DNA from 2 places in the Streptomyces sp. NPDC126503 genome. Region 1 is predicted to be linked to the other one. Evidence: riboswitches for the same ligand, from Rfam matches in the RefSeq annotation. Region 1 holds a riboswitch; the other holds the start of a gene.

Region 1 (7,394 bases):
ACCTTGTTGACCGCGCCGTTGAAGACGAGGTCACCCTTGCCCTTGCTGCCGCCGTCGCCGTTGCCCCCGCCGCAGGCGGTGGTGACGACCATCGTGGCCGCGGCGAGGAGCGCGCCCGCGGCGATTCTGCGCTGAGAACTCTTCAGCATGGGTCCAGCAACCTCCGGGATAGTGGCGGCCGTCGCGGCGGTCCGCCGATGGGGATGAGCCTCCTGTCGCCAGCGGCAGGGGCGGGTCTTGCGTGGCGTGGGCGTCCGGTCAGCGGGAGCCCTTCGGGTCGAGCGCGTCGCGCACGCCGTCACCGAAGAGGTTGAACGCCAGGACGGTGATGAAGATGGCGAGGCCGGGGAACACCATGAACAGCGGGTCCGCCTCGTAGGTGGTGATGGCCGTCGACAGCATCTGCCCCCAGGAAGCGGTGGGGGGCTTCACGCCCGCGCCGAGGAAGCTCAGGGCCGCTTCGGTGAGGATGTTGGTGGGGATCATGAGCGTCGCGTAGACGGTGATCGGCGCGATCAGGTTGGGCAGCAGCTCCTTGCGGAGGATGTAGAGGCGGCCCGCGCCGAGGCTCTGGGCGGCCTCGACGTACTCGCGGTTGCGCAGCGAGAGCGTCTGGCCGCGGACGATGCGGCCCACGTACGGCCAGCCGAAGAAGCCGATCACGAGCACCAGGGCGGCGATGCGGACGCCCGAGCCGTCGAGTCCGAGGAGCTCGTTGGGCAGCACCGAGACCAGGGCGATGGTGAAGAGGAGCTGCGGGAAGGCGAGCATGACGTCCATGACGCGGCTGACGGCGGCGTCGACCCAGCCGCCGAAGTAGCCGGCGACGATGCCGAGGACGGTTCCGAGGAGGACGGCGAAGAGGGCCGCGAGGCAGGCGACGAGCAGCGAGATGCGGGCGCCGTAGACGATGCGGCTGAAGACGTCGCGGCCGTTGACGGGCTCGACGCCGAGGAGGAACTCGGAGCTCATGCCGCCGAAGGAGCCGATCGGCGTGCCGAACAGCGGGTCGATCTGGTCCTCGTGGAACTCGTCCGGCGGGTGGCCGAGGAGGCCGACGATGACCGGGGCGAAGATCGCGACGAGGATGAGGAAGACCACGACGAAGCCGCCGGCGAGGGCGAGTTTGTCGCGCTTGAGCCGGGTCCAGGCGATCTGCCAGGGCGAGCGGCCCTCGATCGCCTTGCCGGTGCCGGGAGTGCCGGGGGCGTCGGGCGCGCCGTCGACGGCTGCGGTCGACTCGGCCGCACTCGTCTCGTGCAGTGGTGCCGTCATCGTGGTGAGGACCCCTCTCGGCCGCCGGTAGCCGGCCCTTGCCCGCCGCGGGTAGCGGCTCGGTGGAACAACTGCTGGGCCTCTGCTCGAAAGGAGCCGAACGCCCGGTGTTCCGGGGAGTCTTCAATGTGTCCGCGATCACCCGCCAGACCTGGCGGTGAATGTTTGCGCAACCGTGATGCGGTGCTGTGACTTCCGTTATCCGGACGTCGTGATCATGTGAGCGGACCAACCGGGTCCCTCTTCCGCGCAATCGGACATGTCGCCCAACTACTTCTTCCGTGTGGTGAATTGGGGCGAACGAAGGCCCCCGGAGCGGGGCTCCGGAGGCCTGTGGTCCGGGCGGAACAGGGGGGCCGTCTCAGTATCCGGACGGCGCGGGGGGCGGATATCCGTAACCGGGTACGGACGCGGAGCCGCGCCCGCCGTGGGCCTCGCGGTCGTAGAAGGGCCGGGCGTTCGCCCGGAGCCAGAGCGCCACGGGGTCGTACGCGTCGGAGAGCGCGACCGTGGAGACGGGCAGGCCCTCGGGGACGGCGCCGATCGCCTGGCGCATCATCGCCCGCACCTCCTCGACGGCCGCCGCCGAGGTGTCGTACAGGTCGAGCCCGACGACCAGGTACGGCGAGCCGAGCGCGGGCTGCACCCAGCCGCGGCGCAGCGAGCGGACGGCCGGGGTGCGGTGGGCGGTGTGCGTGAGCAGGGCGTAGAACTGCGGGATCTCCACGGCGGGCTCGCCGACCCTGAGCGGCCCCGCGGGCATCCGGTCCAGACCGGTGGCGATCCGGCGCAGGTCGGCCCAGGGGATGCCGACGCCGCCGCCGGGGGCGTGCGGATTCAGCCAGATGCCCCAGCGGTCGGGGTAGAGGGCGCGGGCGATCTCCCGGCCCGTGACGCGCTCGTGGGCGCGGTTCCAGCCGGAGGCCGCCAGCTCCTGCGGGGAGGTGACGCAGGGGGCGTAGCCGAAGCCGTCGACCTCCATGTTCCCGTACTGCGCGTCGGGCGACCCGGCCGAACCCTGCCAGAGCAGCATCCACACCTCGCCGTCGGCGAGGGCGTGGAGCAGCCGCTCGTACGCGTCGTAGCGTCCGGGCGCCACCTGGCGCAGCATGTGCTCGACCTGCCCGGCCGCGGCGGTGCCTGACGCGCTCACCCTGGGTTCCGCCCCTCTTGTCGTACGGCTCGCTCGAATCGGTTCAGCTTAGACAGCGGGCCGCTCACCCGGCGGCACGCCGGTAGAAGGGACGCACCCGCTCCAGCATCCAGTCGCCGACGGGGTCCTGAGCCATGTCGAGGAGGATGAGGTTGACGGGCCAGGCGACCTCGACGCGGCCCAGGGCGCGCCCGAGGGCGTCCAGGGGCGCGGTGCGGTCGACGCCGTCCAGGGAGACGAGCTGGACGCCGATGAAGAGGGCCGGCTCGGTGCCCTCGACGCTGGCGAGGGTGCGGCGGGCCGTGGTGACGATCCCGGTGGCGTCGAACTCGGCGGAGGCGGCGGCGAGGAAGTCGACGGGGTCGTCCTGCCAGTCGGGCTCGAAGAGGCGGACGCGGCCGCCGCTGGCGGGGCCGTCGAGCGGGGTGCGGCCGACCCGGCAGAGTTCGGCCACCGCGGGCGGGGGCAGCGGGACGCCGACCGTGCCGCCGGGGTTGACGGCGATGCCGAGCTGGGGCGGCAGGCCGCGGGCGAAGTCGCGGGCGGGGGCGACGGTGAAGGACATGTGGGGGCCGACACAGGCGAGGAACTGCTGCTCGGAGCTGAAGACGGGCACGTAGGCCGCGCCGCCGATCTCCATGGTGGCGAGGTCCAGGTCCGTGCTGTCGGGCCCGCCGCCGTTGGGCAGGGGCACCCAGACGGGGCTGCGGCCCAGCACCTCGACGAGGCGGCCGCCTGCGGCGGGGTCGCCCAGCGAGGCGGCCAGCACCTCTTCGAGCTCATTGCCCGGCCACGTCACATCCACGGTCCTGTGTCCCCTTCTCGCACGGTCTGCCGCCCCCGGCCCGTCCCCGGCAGCACCCTAACGCCGCCCCGCCGCCGGTGTGGCCTGAAAGAAGGGTACGAGCGCGGGGGCGGCCCGCTCAGGCCGCCTCCCGGAAGCCGATCTTCCGCAGGGTGCCCGCCGCGTCCCGGTCCAGCAGGGTGACCGAGGCGCAGCCGCGGGGCAGGGTGCCCGACTCGGCGGCGGCGAGGAGCCGGCCGACGGCCCGGCGGTGGCGGGCGAAGGCGTAGGCCGAGACGCCGCGGCCCCGCTCGCGCTGGCCGGCCCGGGCGGTCTCCGCGTCGACGTCGAGCAGGACGAGGTGGAGGGCGCGGCCGCGCCGCCGCGCCTCCCGGGCGAGCCAGCCGCGCACCCAGGACTGGGTGCCGCAGTCGTGCACGATCACGCCCTCGCCGGAGCGCAGGGCGCGGCGCAGCCCCGCGTAGTGGGCGACCCGGACCAGGGGGCGGTAGAGGGCGTACGGCAGGAGGCGCGGCATGCGGGCCTCCCAGCGCTCGCGGGCGTCCTGGGAGTCGACGCCCCGGCCGTGCGCGGTCCGCTTCATCAGGGTGGACTTGCCGCTGCCGGGCAGACCGGAGACGACCACCAGGTCACCGGCGGCGAAGGTGAGGGCGCGGGGGCCCCGGCCGCCGCGCTCGCGCAGGTCCCGCAGGAGCCGTCCCCGGCCGTGCGAGCGGGTCCGCGCGCGGGCGCGGGCGGGCATCCGCTGGGGCGGTATGCCGGTGCCGGCCGCGAACGCGCCGGTGTGCTCGATCGTCATCGCTCCCCCTGTCGGGTCTCAGGAGACCCTTCCCCACGAAGTGTAAAGAAGCGGTAATCCCAGACAAGCGATTTGCCCCGCCGACACCACATGCAATGATGTGCGCGCCAGGCGCGCTCAGCGCCGTACAACCGCATACCGGCCGCTCGAATCCGCGCGGGAGAGTTCCGGACCGCCGAGCGCGTCCGGGCGCCGAAGGAGCAAGACCCTCCCTTGAATCTCTCAGGCCCCGTACCGCGTGGATGAGGCAGATCTGAAAAGCGGGACGCCGGTGCGTCCCCACCCAAGGTGCAAGCCGAGGATGCCCTCGGTGAACCTCTCAGGTTCCATGACAGATGGGGAGGACGTCCTCGCCCGTCATGTGTTTTCGTCACCGATCACGCCCTTGGGACCCTGGAGCCACCCCATGAGCACTGCCCCCCGCCTCACCGCCCTCGACGCGCTCCATCGTTCGCTGGGCGCGACCATGACCGACTTCGCCGGCTGGGACATGCCGCTGCGGTACGGCAGCGAGCGCGACGAGCACAACGCCGTGCGCACCCGGGCCGGCCTCTTCGACCTCTCCCACATGGGCGAGATCACCGTCACCGGCCCGCAGGCCGTGGACCTGCTCGACCACGCCCTGGTCGGCAACATCTCCACCGTGGGCAACGGCCGCGCCCGCTACACGATGATCTGCCGGGAGGACGGCGGCATCCTCGACGACCTGATCGTCTACCGCCTCGGCGAGACCGAGTACATGGTCGTGGCGAACGCCTCCAACGCGCAGGTCGTCCTGGACGCCCTGGTGGCCCGCGCGGAGGGCTTCGACGCGGAGGTGCGCGACGACCGCGACGCGTACGCGCTGATCGCCGTGCAGGGCCCGGAGTCCCCCGGCATCCTCGCGCAGGTCACCGACGCCGACCTGGACGGTCTGAAGTACTACGCGGGCCTGCCCGGCACGGTCGCCGGGGTGCCCGCCCTGATCGCCCGGACCGGCTACACCGGCGAGGACGGCTTCGAGCTGTTCCTGAAGCCCGAGCACGCGGAGGGCGTCTGGAAGGCGCTGACCGAGGCGGGCGCCGGCGCGGGCCTGATCCCCTGCGGCCTGTCCTGCCGTGACACGCTCCGCCTGGAGGCGGGCATGCCGCTCTACGGTCACGAGCTGACCACCGACCTCACCCCCTTCGACGCCGGTCTCGGCCGGGTCGTGAAGTTCGAGAAGCCGGGCGACTTCGTCGGCCGCAAGGCCCTTCAGGCCGCCGCCGAGCGCGCCGAGACCGCCCCGCCGCGCAAGCTCGTGGGCCTGATCGCCGAGGGCCGCCGCGTCCCGCGCGCCGGGATGTCCGTGGTCGCGAACGGCGAGGTGATCGGCGAGGTGACCTCCGGCGCCCCGTCCCCGACCCTCGGCAAGCCGATCGCCATGGCCTACGTGGACGCGGCGCACGCCGCCCCCGGCACCGAGGGTGTAGGGGTGGACATCCGCGGCACCCACGAGCCGTACCAGGTGGTCGCGCTGCCGTTCTACAAGCGTCAGAAGTGACGGATTCGTCCCCCACCACGTCTCACCCCGCAAGACCCGCGTACATCCGCACTCCCCCGATCCAGGAGAATCAGGTCATGAGCAACCCCCAGCAGCTGCGTTACACCAAGGAGCACGAGTGGCTGTCGGACGCCGTGGACGGCGTCGCGACCGTCGGCATCACGGAGTTCGCGGCCAACGCGCTCGGCGATGTCGTCTACGCCGACCTGCCGGCCGCCGGTACCACCGTCACCGCGGGCGAGACCTGTGGCGAGCTGGAGTCGACGAAGTCCGTGAGCGACCTGTACTCCCCGGTGACGGGTGAGGTCGTGGAGTCCAACCAGGACGTGGTGGACGACCCGTCCCTGGTGAACTCGGCTCCGTTCGAGGGTGGCTGGCTGTTCAAGGTGCGCGTCGCGGAGACGCCGGACGATCTGCTCTCCGCCGACGAGTACGCCGAGTTCTCCGCCGGCTGAGACCGGGCCCGAGACCCCAGGGATCAAACATGTCGCTTCTGAACACTCCCCTCCACGAGCTGGACCCGGACGTCGCCGCCGCCGTCGACGCCGAGCTCCGCCGCCAGCAGTCCACCCTCGAGATGATCGCCTCGGAGAACTTCGCTCCGGTCGCCGTCATGGAGGCGCAGGGCTCCGTCCTCACCAACAAGTACGCCGAGGGCTACCCCGGCCGCCGCTACTACGGCGGCTGCGAGCACGTCGACGTGGCCGAGCAGATCGCCATCGACCGGATCAAGGAGCTGTTCGGCGCCGAGTACGCCAACGTGCAGCCCCACTCCGGCGCCTCCGCCAACCAGGCCGCCCTCTTCGCGATCGCCCAGCCCGGCGACACGATCCTGGGTCTGGACCTGGCGCACGGCGGCCACCTCACCCACGGCATGCGCCTGAACTTCTCCGGCAAGCAGTTCAACGTGGTCGCGTACCACGTGGACGAGGCCGGCCTGGTCGACATGGCCGAGGTCGAGCGGCTCGCCAAGGAGCACCGCCCCAAGGTGATCATCGCGGGCTGGTCGGCGTACCCGCGCCGGCTGGACTTCGCGGAGTTCCGCCGGATCGCCGACGAGGTCGGCGCCTACCTGTGGGTCGACATGGCGCACTTCGCGGGCCTGGTCGCCGCGGGTCTGCACCCGAACCCGGTCGAGTACGCGGACGTGGTGACCTCCACCACCCACAAGACGCTCGGCGGCCCGCGCGGCGGCATCATCCTCGCGAAGAAGGAGTTCGCGAAGAAGCTGAACTCCTCGGTCTTCCCCGGTTTCCAGGGCGGCCCGCTGGAGCACGTGATCGCGGCCAAGGCCGTCTCCTTCAAGATCGCGGCCTCGGAGGAGTTCAAGGAGCGCCAGGAGCGCACCCTGGAGGGTGCCCGGATCCTCGCCGAGCGCCTGGTCCAGGACGACGTCACCGCCCACGGTGTCTCGGTCCTGTCCGGCGGCACCGACGTGCACCTGGTCCTGGTCGACCTGCGTGACAGCGAGCTGGACGGCCAGCAGGCCGAGGACCGTCTCCACGAGGTCGGCATCACGGTCAACCGCAACGCCGTTCCGAACGACCCGCGGCCCCCGATGGTCACCTCGGGCCTGCGGATCGGCACGCCGGCCCTCGCCACCCGCGGTTTCCGGGCCGAGGACTTCCGCGAGGTCGCGGACGTCATCGCCGAGACGCTGAAGCCCGGCTTCGACGCCGAGGCGCTGAAGGCCCGGGTCACGGCGCTCGCCGACAAGCACCCGCTGTACCCCGGCCTGAAGTAATTTCGTACGCTTTTGTTCCGCGGCCCGTCCGTGGCCGTTCGTACGAACCCCCGGGGCACCGCGCACACTGGACAGTGGGCGCGGTGCCCCACCCCA
Region 2 (7,394 bases), on a different contig from region 1:
CCAGAGCGAGGAACAGGGTGGCGAGCGCCCCCTCTTCCGTGACGAGGTCGGTGGCCGGGGGGGTGACATTCCGGGCACACAGGGCGCGTCTTCTGTTGACCCTGCCGGGGCCGCCCGCATAGGTTTCGGAGAACCATCAACCTCAAGTACGGGTGGAGGGTTCAACCCCGATCCGTATGCGACACAGACCTCCGCGGGGCAGCCGCGGCAGGAGGATGCGTCCATGCCGGTGTGTACGAGGTGCGGTCACCGCAACGCGGCCGACAGCCGTTTCTGCTCCCACTGCGGCGCGCCGCTGCGGGGCGGGGTCGCCGCCGAGCGGGCGTCCGAGACGACGTCGACGATCTCCATCTCGGGGCTCGAGGCGTACGACTCGGAAACCACCGGCCAGATCGCGATGCCGTCGCTGTCGCCCGAGGCGCTGGCGGCCGTCGAGGCGCTGCCGCCGGGCTCCGCGCTCCTGGTGGTGCGCCGCGGCCCGAACTCGGGCAGCCGGTTCCTCCTGGACGGCGAGCTGACCACGGCGGGGCGTCATCCGCAGAGCGACATCTTCCTCGACGACGTGACGGTCTCCCGCCGCCACGTGGAGTTCCGTCGGGGACAGGACGGCACCTTCACGGTGTCGGACGTCGGCAGCCTCAACGGCACCTATGTGAACCGCGAGCCGATCGAGTCGGTGGTTCTGTCCAACGGCGACGAGGTGCAGATCGGCAAGTACCGGCTGGTCTTCCACTCGAGCCAGCGGGGCGCCTGACGCCCCGGAGAACCTTCAGGGAAGGTCCATGCTGCGAACACCGACGGGCGGTGCCGGTTCCGGCGCCGCCGGCGCGGGCGACCGGCTGGTCAGCATCGGCACGGTGCTCAACCAGTTGCGCGACGAGTTTCCCGAAGTGACGATCTCCAAGATCCGGTTCCTGGAGGCCGAAGGCCTCGTCGAGCCCCGGCGCACGGCCTCCGGGTACCGGAAGTTCAGCCCGCAGGACGTCGAGCGGCTCGCTCGGATCCTGCGGATGCAGCGGGACCACTACCTCCCGCTGAAGGTGATCCGCGAACACCTCGACGCCCTGGCCCGGGGTGAGCGGGTCGCGCTGCCGGCGCCCGGCCGGCGCGACCTGGCGGCCGACGGGGGCGAGCCCGAGCAGGAGCGGCCGACGGCCGCGCGGATCGGCAGGGCCGAGCTACTCGCCGCCACCGGGGTCGGGGAGAGCGAACTCGCCGAGTGGGAGTCGTACGGTCTGGTCGCGGAGACGGCGGGCGGCGGCTACGACGCCGAGACCGTGACCGTGGCCCGGCTCGTCGCGGACCTCGGGAGGTTCGGTCTCGAACCGCGCCACCTGCGCGGTGTCAAGGCCGCCGCGGACCGGGAGGCCGGGCTGGTGGAACAGGTGGTCGCGCCGCTGCGCCGGCACCGGAATCCGCAGACCAGGGCCCATGCGGAGGCCACCGCGAAAGAGCTCGCGACTCTCTCCGTACGGCTCCACGCGGCACTGGTACAGACCGCGCTCGGGGTCCGTCTGCCGTGATCTTGTCCGGGCCCGACTATCCAAACCGGTCGGGCACGTCCTAGGGTTGCTGTGTGAACGAGCTCGACGTTGTGGGTGTCCGGGTCGAAATGCCCTCCAACCAGCCGATCGTGCTCCTGCGCGAAGTGGGAGGCGATCGCTACCTCCCCATCTGGATCGGACCGGGGGAGGCGACGGCCATCGCCTTCGCCCAGCAGGGCATGGCGCCGCCGAGGCCGCTGACGCACGACCTGTTCAAGGACGTGCTGGAGGCCGTGGGCCAGGAGCTGACGCAGGTCCGCATCACCGATCTGAGGGACGGGGTGTTCTACGCCGAGCTGGTCTTCGCCAGCGGCGTGGAGGTGAGTGCCCGGCCGTCGGACGCGATAGCGCTGGCGCTGCGGATGGGTACGCCGATCTTCGGCAGTGACGGTGTCCTGGACGACGCCGGCATCGCGATTCCGGACGAGCAGGAGGACGAGGTGGAGAAGTTCCGCGAGTTCCTCGACCAGATCTCACCGGAGGACTTCGGGAGCCAGTGACCGGCGGCCACGAGCCGTTCGCGGGGCGCTGTCAGAGCATTCGAGTAGCCTTTCCCGGGAGAGGGACACGGGAAACCACCCTCAGGGTGATTATCACTCGGCGTGCCGAGTGTGGCGATCGTTGACGCACCCCAAGTGACTGCCTACCTTCGTGTGGGCAGGTCAAGGACGGAGGGTCGGCGTGATGAGCAGCGCGGACGGTACGGCAGGGAGCTCCCTCGGACGCGTGTCCGGAGAGAGCGCTCCGTATCCGCTTCACGACAGGGTGGGCGACTTCGGCACGGACGCGGGTGAAGGCCTGGCGGCCGAAGCCGTGGGCTACCGCGGTCCGACGGCCTGTGCGGCGGCCGGTATCACCTACCGCCAACTGGACTACTGGGCGCGCACCGGGCTCGTGGAGCCGAGCGTGCGGCCCGCCTACGGGTCGGGGACGCAGCGGCTGTACAGCTTCCGCGACGTCGTCGTCCTGAAGATCGTCAAGCGGTTCCTCGACACCGGCGTGGCCCTGCAGAACATCCGGGCCGCCGTCCAGCACCTGCGGGCGCGGGGCTTTCGCGACCTGGAGCGCATGACGCTCATGAGCGACGGCGCCACCGTGTACGAGTGCTCCTCGCCCGACGAGGTGGTGAGCCTCCTCCAGGGCGGTCAGGGTGTCTTCGGCATCGCCGTGGGCGTCGTCTGGCGCGACGTGGAGGCGGCTCTCTCGCAGCTGCACGGCGAGCGGGTCGACACGGGCGAGACGCTGATCGGGCACAATCCGGGCGACGAACTGGCCCGGCGGCGGCGCGACCGGGCCGTCTGAGCCCCGGGTCCGGCGGCCGGCCGGTCCTGCCGGGTTTCCTGTCGGTGAGTCCGATGTCAGTGGCATGGGGCAGCATCGGAGGCGTGAGAGCCGCGCCGACGATCCTGCATCTGGACATGGATGCGTTCTTCGCCGCCGCCGAGCAGGCGGCGAAGCCCAGCCTGCGCGGAAAACCGGTGATCGTCGGCGGTCTCGGGCCGCGCGGCGTGGTGGCCACCGCCTCCTACGAGGCGCGGCGCTTCGGGGTGCACTCCGCCATGCCGATGGGGCAGGCGCGGCGGCTCGCGCCGAACGCCGCCTTTCTCGTGGCGCGCTTCGCCTTCTACCGGTCGATCAGTGAGCAGGTGATGGAGCTGCTCGGGCGGCTGTCGCCGCTCGTGGAGCCGCTGAGCCTGGACGAGGCCTTCGTCGATCTGGAGGCCGGGGGAGTGGCCGACGACAGCGCGAGCGCGCGGGCCGCCGGGGAGCGGCTGCGGGCCGACATCCTGGCCACCACCGGCCTGACCGGTTCCGTCGGTCTCGCCGGGTCCAAGATGATCGCCAAGATCGCCTCCGAGGAGGCCAAACCCGACGGACTCGTGCTCATCGAGCCGGGCACCGAGCGGGAGCTCCTCGGGCCCCGGTCGGTACGGATCCTGCCCGGCGTCGGCCCGGCCACCGGGGAGCACCTGCGGCGGGCCGGGATGACCACGGTCGCCGATCTGGCGGAGGCCGGTGAGGACGAGCTCGTACGGCTCCTGGGGAAGGCGCACGGGGCCTCGCTGCACCGGATGGCCCAGGGGTACGACGACCGGCCGGTGGTGGCCGAGCGGGACGCCAAGTCGGTGTCGGTCGAGGACACCTTCGACGTGGACCTGCACGACCGGGTACGGATCCGCACGGAGGTGGAGCGGCTCGCCGAGCGGTGCGTGGGGCGGCTGCGCGCCTCGGGGCACTCCGGGCGGACCATCGTGCTCAAGGTGCGGCGGTACGACTTCTCGACGCTGACCCGCTCCGAGACGCTGCGCGGGCCCACGGACGACCCGGTGGTCGTACGGGAGGCGGCGGGGCGGCTCCTGGAGGCGGTGGACACCACGGGGGGCGTGCGGCTCCTGGGTGTCGGGGTCAGCGGCCTCGCCGACTACACGCAGGAGGACCTCTTCGCGCAGTTCGCGGAGGCGGCGGAGTCCATGGCCGGCGGGCGCGACACCGGGGAGGCCGAGGCCCCGGCGGAGCCCGCCGCCTCCCTCCCCGGCGACCCCGCCCGGACCGCTCCGGCCGAGGAGCGGCACTGGTCCCCGGGGCAGGACGTACGGCACGCCGTGCACGGGGCGGGCTGGGTCCAGGGCAGCGGGGTCGGACGCGTCACCGTCCGCTTCGAGGAGCCCTGGTCCCCGCCGGGTCGGGTGCGGACCTTCGCCGTGGACGATCCGGATCTGGAGCCGTCCGAGCCGCTTCCGCTGGTGCGGGGGACGGGGCGGGGGACCGGTGTGCCGGGGCGCGCGGACGCGGCGGGCGGAGGAGCGGCGGCCTGACCCGTCGGCGGCCCCCGGAGCCGTACGTCCTGCCCGAGGGTGTGCGGGCCGTCAGGGGCCGTCCTGGCCCGCCAGGCGCCCGAAGTCCGTGTCCGGTGTGTCCCCGGGCGGGGGCGGCAGGGCGAGGCTGTAGTGGCGGTAGAGCTGGAGTTCCTGCTCGGGGGAGAGGTGCCGGCCGACGCCGAAGTCCGGGGCGTCCTTGATCAGCGCCCGCTCGTACGGGACATGGAGCCCGTCGTCGACCAGTTCGCTCGGCGCCAGGGGGACGAAGGCGTCCCGGCTGAAGAGACCCGTGCGGACGGCGGCCCACTCCGGGACGCCGGTCGCGTCGTCCAGGTACACCTCGTCCACCGTCCCGATTCTGTGTCCGTTCCGGTCGTACGCCTTGCGGCCGATCAGGCTGCGCGGATCGATGTCGGTCTGCACGGTCCCTCCAACTGGTCGCAGCTGCTCCACACCCCTACGAAAGGGCACATCCGGGATGTCGGCCACTTGAGCGATGGGCGGCACAACGGCGCTGGTAGGCTGGCTGTGGCTGTCGACCCCGTGCGGGAGAGTCCCCCGGAGAAAGCTTCCGGTGGCGCCGAAGGAGCAAATCCTCCCCGGAATCTCTCAGGCCCCTGTACCGCGCGGACGAGGTCACTCTGGAAAGCAGAGCGGGAGTCCGACGGCATCCGCTCTCACCGACGGTGAAAGCCGGCGTGCCCTCGGGCGTGCCGGTGAAGCTCTCAGGTTGAGATGACAGAGGGGGAGGCCGTCCGGGCACCCGCGCCGTGGTGCCCCTCGCAGGTCGTGACGACCAGGAGGCCCCCGCACATGACCGCCAACCGCATCCCGCTCTCCGAGCTCGAGCAGGGCATTCCCTTCGAGCAGCGGCACATCGGCCCCGACGCCGAGGCGCGCGCCAAGATGCTCGCCCAGGTCGGCTACGGCTCGCTGGACGAGCTCACCGCCGCCGCGGTGCCGGACGTGATCAAGAACGCCGAGGCGCTGGGCCTGCCCGGTGCCCGGACGGAGGCCGAGGTCCTCGCCGAGCTGCGCGACCTCGCCGACCGCAACCAGGTCCTCGCCCCGATGATCGGACTCGGCTACTACGGGACCTTCACCCCGCCGGTGATCCTGCGGAACGTGATGGAGAACCCCGCCTGGTACACGGCCTACACCCCGTACCAGCCGGAGATCTCCCAGGGCCGCCTCGAGGCCCTGCTGAACTTCCAGACCATGGTCGCCGACCTGACCGGTCTGCCCACCTCGGGCGCCTCGCTGCTCGACGAGAGCACCGCCGCCGCCGAGGCCATGGCGCTCTCGCGGCGCGTCGGCAAGGTCAAGAACGGTGTCTTCGTCGTCGACGCCGACGCCCTGCCGCAGACCATCGCGGTCATCCGGACGCGGGCCGAACCGACCGGGGTCGAGGTCGTCGTCACCGACCTGTCCGCCGGCATCCCGGCCGAGGTCGCCGAGCGCGGCGTCTTCGGCGTGCTGCTGCAGTACCCGGGCGCCTCCGGTGCCGTCCGGGACATCAAGCCGGTCATCGACCAGGCCCACGAGCTCGGCGCGATCGTCACCGTCGCCGCCGACCTGCTCGCCCTCACGCTGCTCGCCTCGCCCGGCTCCCTCGGCGCCGACATCGCCGTGGGCACCACCCAGCGCTTCGGCGTCCCCATGGGCTTCGGCGGCCCGCACGCCGGCTACATGGCCGTCCAGGACAAGCACGCCCGCTCCCTCCCCGGCCGCCTCGTGGGCGTCTCCGTCGACGCCGACGGCAACCGCGCCTACCGCCTGGCCCTGCAGACCCGCGAGCAGCACATCCGCCGCGAGAAGGCCACCAGCAACATCTGCACCGCCCAGGTGCTGCTCGCCGTCATGGCCGGCATGTACGCCGTCTACCACGGTCCGGACGGTCTGCGGCAGATCGCCGAGCGCACCCACCGGTACGCCGCCATCCTCGCCGCCGGTCTGCGCGCCGGAGGCGTGGAGCTGGTCCAGGGCGCCTTCTTCGACACCCTGACCGCCCGGGTACCGGGCCGCGCCGACGCGATCGTGGCCGCCGCCCGCGAGGCCGGGGTCAACCTGTACCGCGCCGACGCCGACCACGTGTCGATGTCCTGCGACGAGACCACCACCCGCGCCCAGCTCGCGGCCGTGTGGGGTGCCTTCGGCGTCACCGCCGACGTCGAGGCCCTCGACGCGGTCACCGAGAACGCGCTGCCCGCCGACGCGCTGCGCTCCGACGCGTACCTGACCCACCCGGTCTTCCACGCGCACCGCTCCGAGACCTCGATGCTGCGCTACCTGCGCAGGCTGGCCGACCGCGACTACGCGCTCGACCGCGGCATGATCCCGCTGGGCTCGTGCACCATGAAGCTCAACGCGACGACCGAGATGGAGTCGGTGACCTGGCCCGAGTTCGGCCAGATCCACCCCTTCGCCCCGGTCGAGCAGGCCCAGGGCTACCTCACGCTCATCACCGAGCTGGAGGAGCGCCTCGCCGAGGTGACCGGCTACGACAAGGTCTCCCTCCAGCCGAACGCCGGTTCTCAGGGGGAGCTCGCGGGTCTCCTCGCGGTCCGCGCCTATCACCGCGCCAACGGCGACGAGCAGCGCACGGTCTGCCTCATCCCCTCCTCCGCGCACGGCACCAACGCCGCCTCCGCCGTGATGGCCGGCATGAAGGTCGTCGTCGTCAGGACCGCCGACGACGGCGAGGTCGACGTCGAGGACCTGCGCGCCAAGATCGCGCAGTACCGCGACGAGCTGTCCGTCCTGATGATCACCTACCCGTCGACGCACGGCGTCTTCGAGGAGCACGTCGCGGACATCTGCGCCGAGGTGCACGAGGCCGGCGGCCAGGTGTACGTGGACGGCGCCAACCTCAACGCGCTGGTCGGCCTCGCCAAGCCCGGAAAGTTCGGCGGCGACGTCTCGCACCTGAACCTGCACAAGACCTTCTGCATCCCGCACGGCGGCGGCGGCCCCGGCGTCGGCCCGGTCGCGGTGCGCGCGCACCTCGCCCCGTACCTGCCGAACCACCCGC

The links. A riboswitch is a leader RNA that binds a small molecule or an ion and turns the genes downstream of it on or off. The one in region 1 is predicted to bind glycine.
Region 2: another riboswitch for glycine. It lies ahead of gcvP (aminomethyl-transferring glycine dehydrogenase); the one in region 1 lies ahead of gcvT (glycine cleavage system aminomethyltransferase GcvT).

The regions. Positions count from the first base shown of each region.
Region 1 is NZ_JBEORS010000016.1:140,307-147,700, forward strand. Features, by position in the region: gene ABTY40_RS21465 (ABC transporter substrate-binding protein) at 1-149, opposite strand, end outside; gene ABTY40_RS21470 (ABC transporter permease) at 259-1,275, opposite strand; gene ABTY40_RS21475 (enhanced serine sensitivity protein SseB C-terminal domain-containing protein) at 1,637-2,428, opposite strand; gene ABTY40_RS21480 (enhanced serine sensitivity protein SseB) at 2,493-3,233, opposite strand; gene ABTY40_RS21485 (AAA family ATPase) at 3,352-4,032, opposite strand; glycine riboswitch at 4,180-4,279, shown strand; gene gcvT (glycine cleavage system aminomethyltransferase GcvT) at 4,439-5,554, shown strand; gene gcvH (glycine cleavage system protein GcvH) at 5,632-6,009, shown strand; gene glyA (serine hydroxymethyltransferase) at 6,039-7,298, shown strand.
Region 2 is NZ_JBEORS010000039.1:1,077-8,470, forward strand. Features, by position in the region: gene ABTY40_RS29630 (FHA domain-containing protein) at 1-754, shown strand, start outside; gene ftsR (transcriptional regulator FtsR) at 783-1,523, shown strand; gene ABTY40_RS29640 (bifunctional nuclease family protein) at 1,577-2,044, shown strand; gene ABTY40_RS29645 (MerR family transcriptional regulator) at 2,229-2,846, shown strand; gene ABTY40_RS29650 (DNA polymerase IV) at 2,930-4,360, shown strand; gene ABTY40_RS29655 (PRC-barrel domain-containing protein) at 4,412-4,786, opposite strand; glycine riboswitch at 4,900-4,998, shown strand; glycine riboswitch at 5,000-5,112, shown strand; gene gcvP (aminomethyl-transferring glycine dehydrogenase) at 5,177-7,394, shown strand, end outside.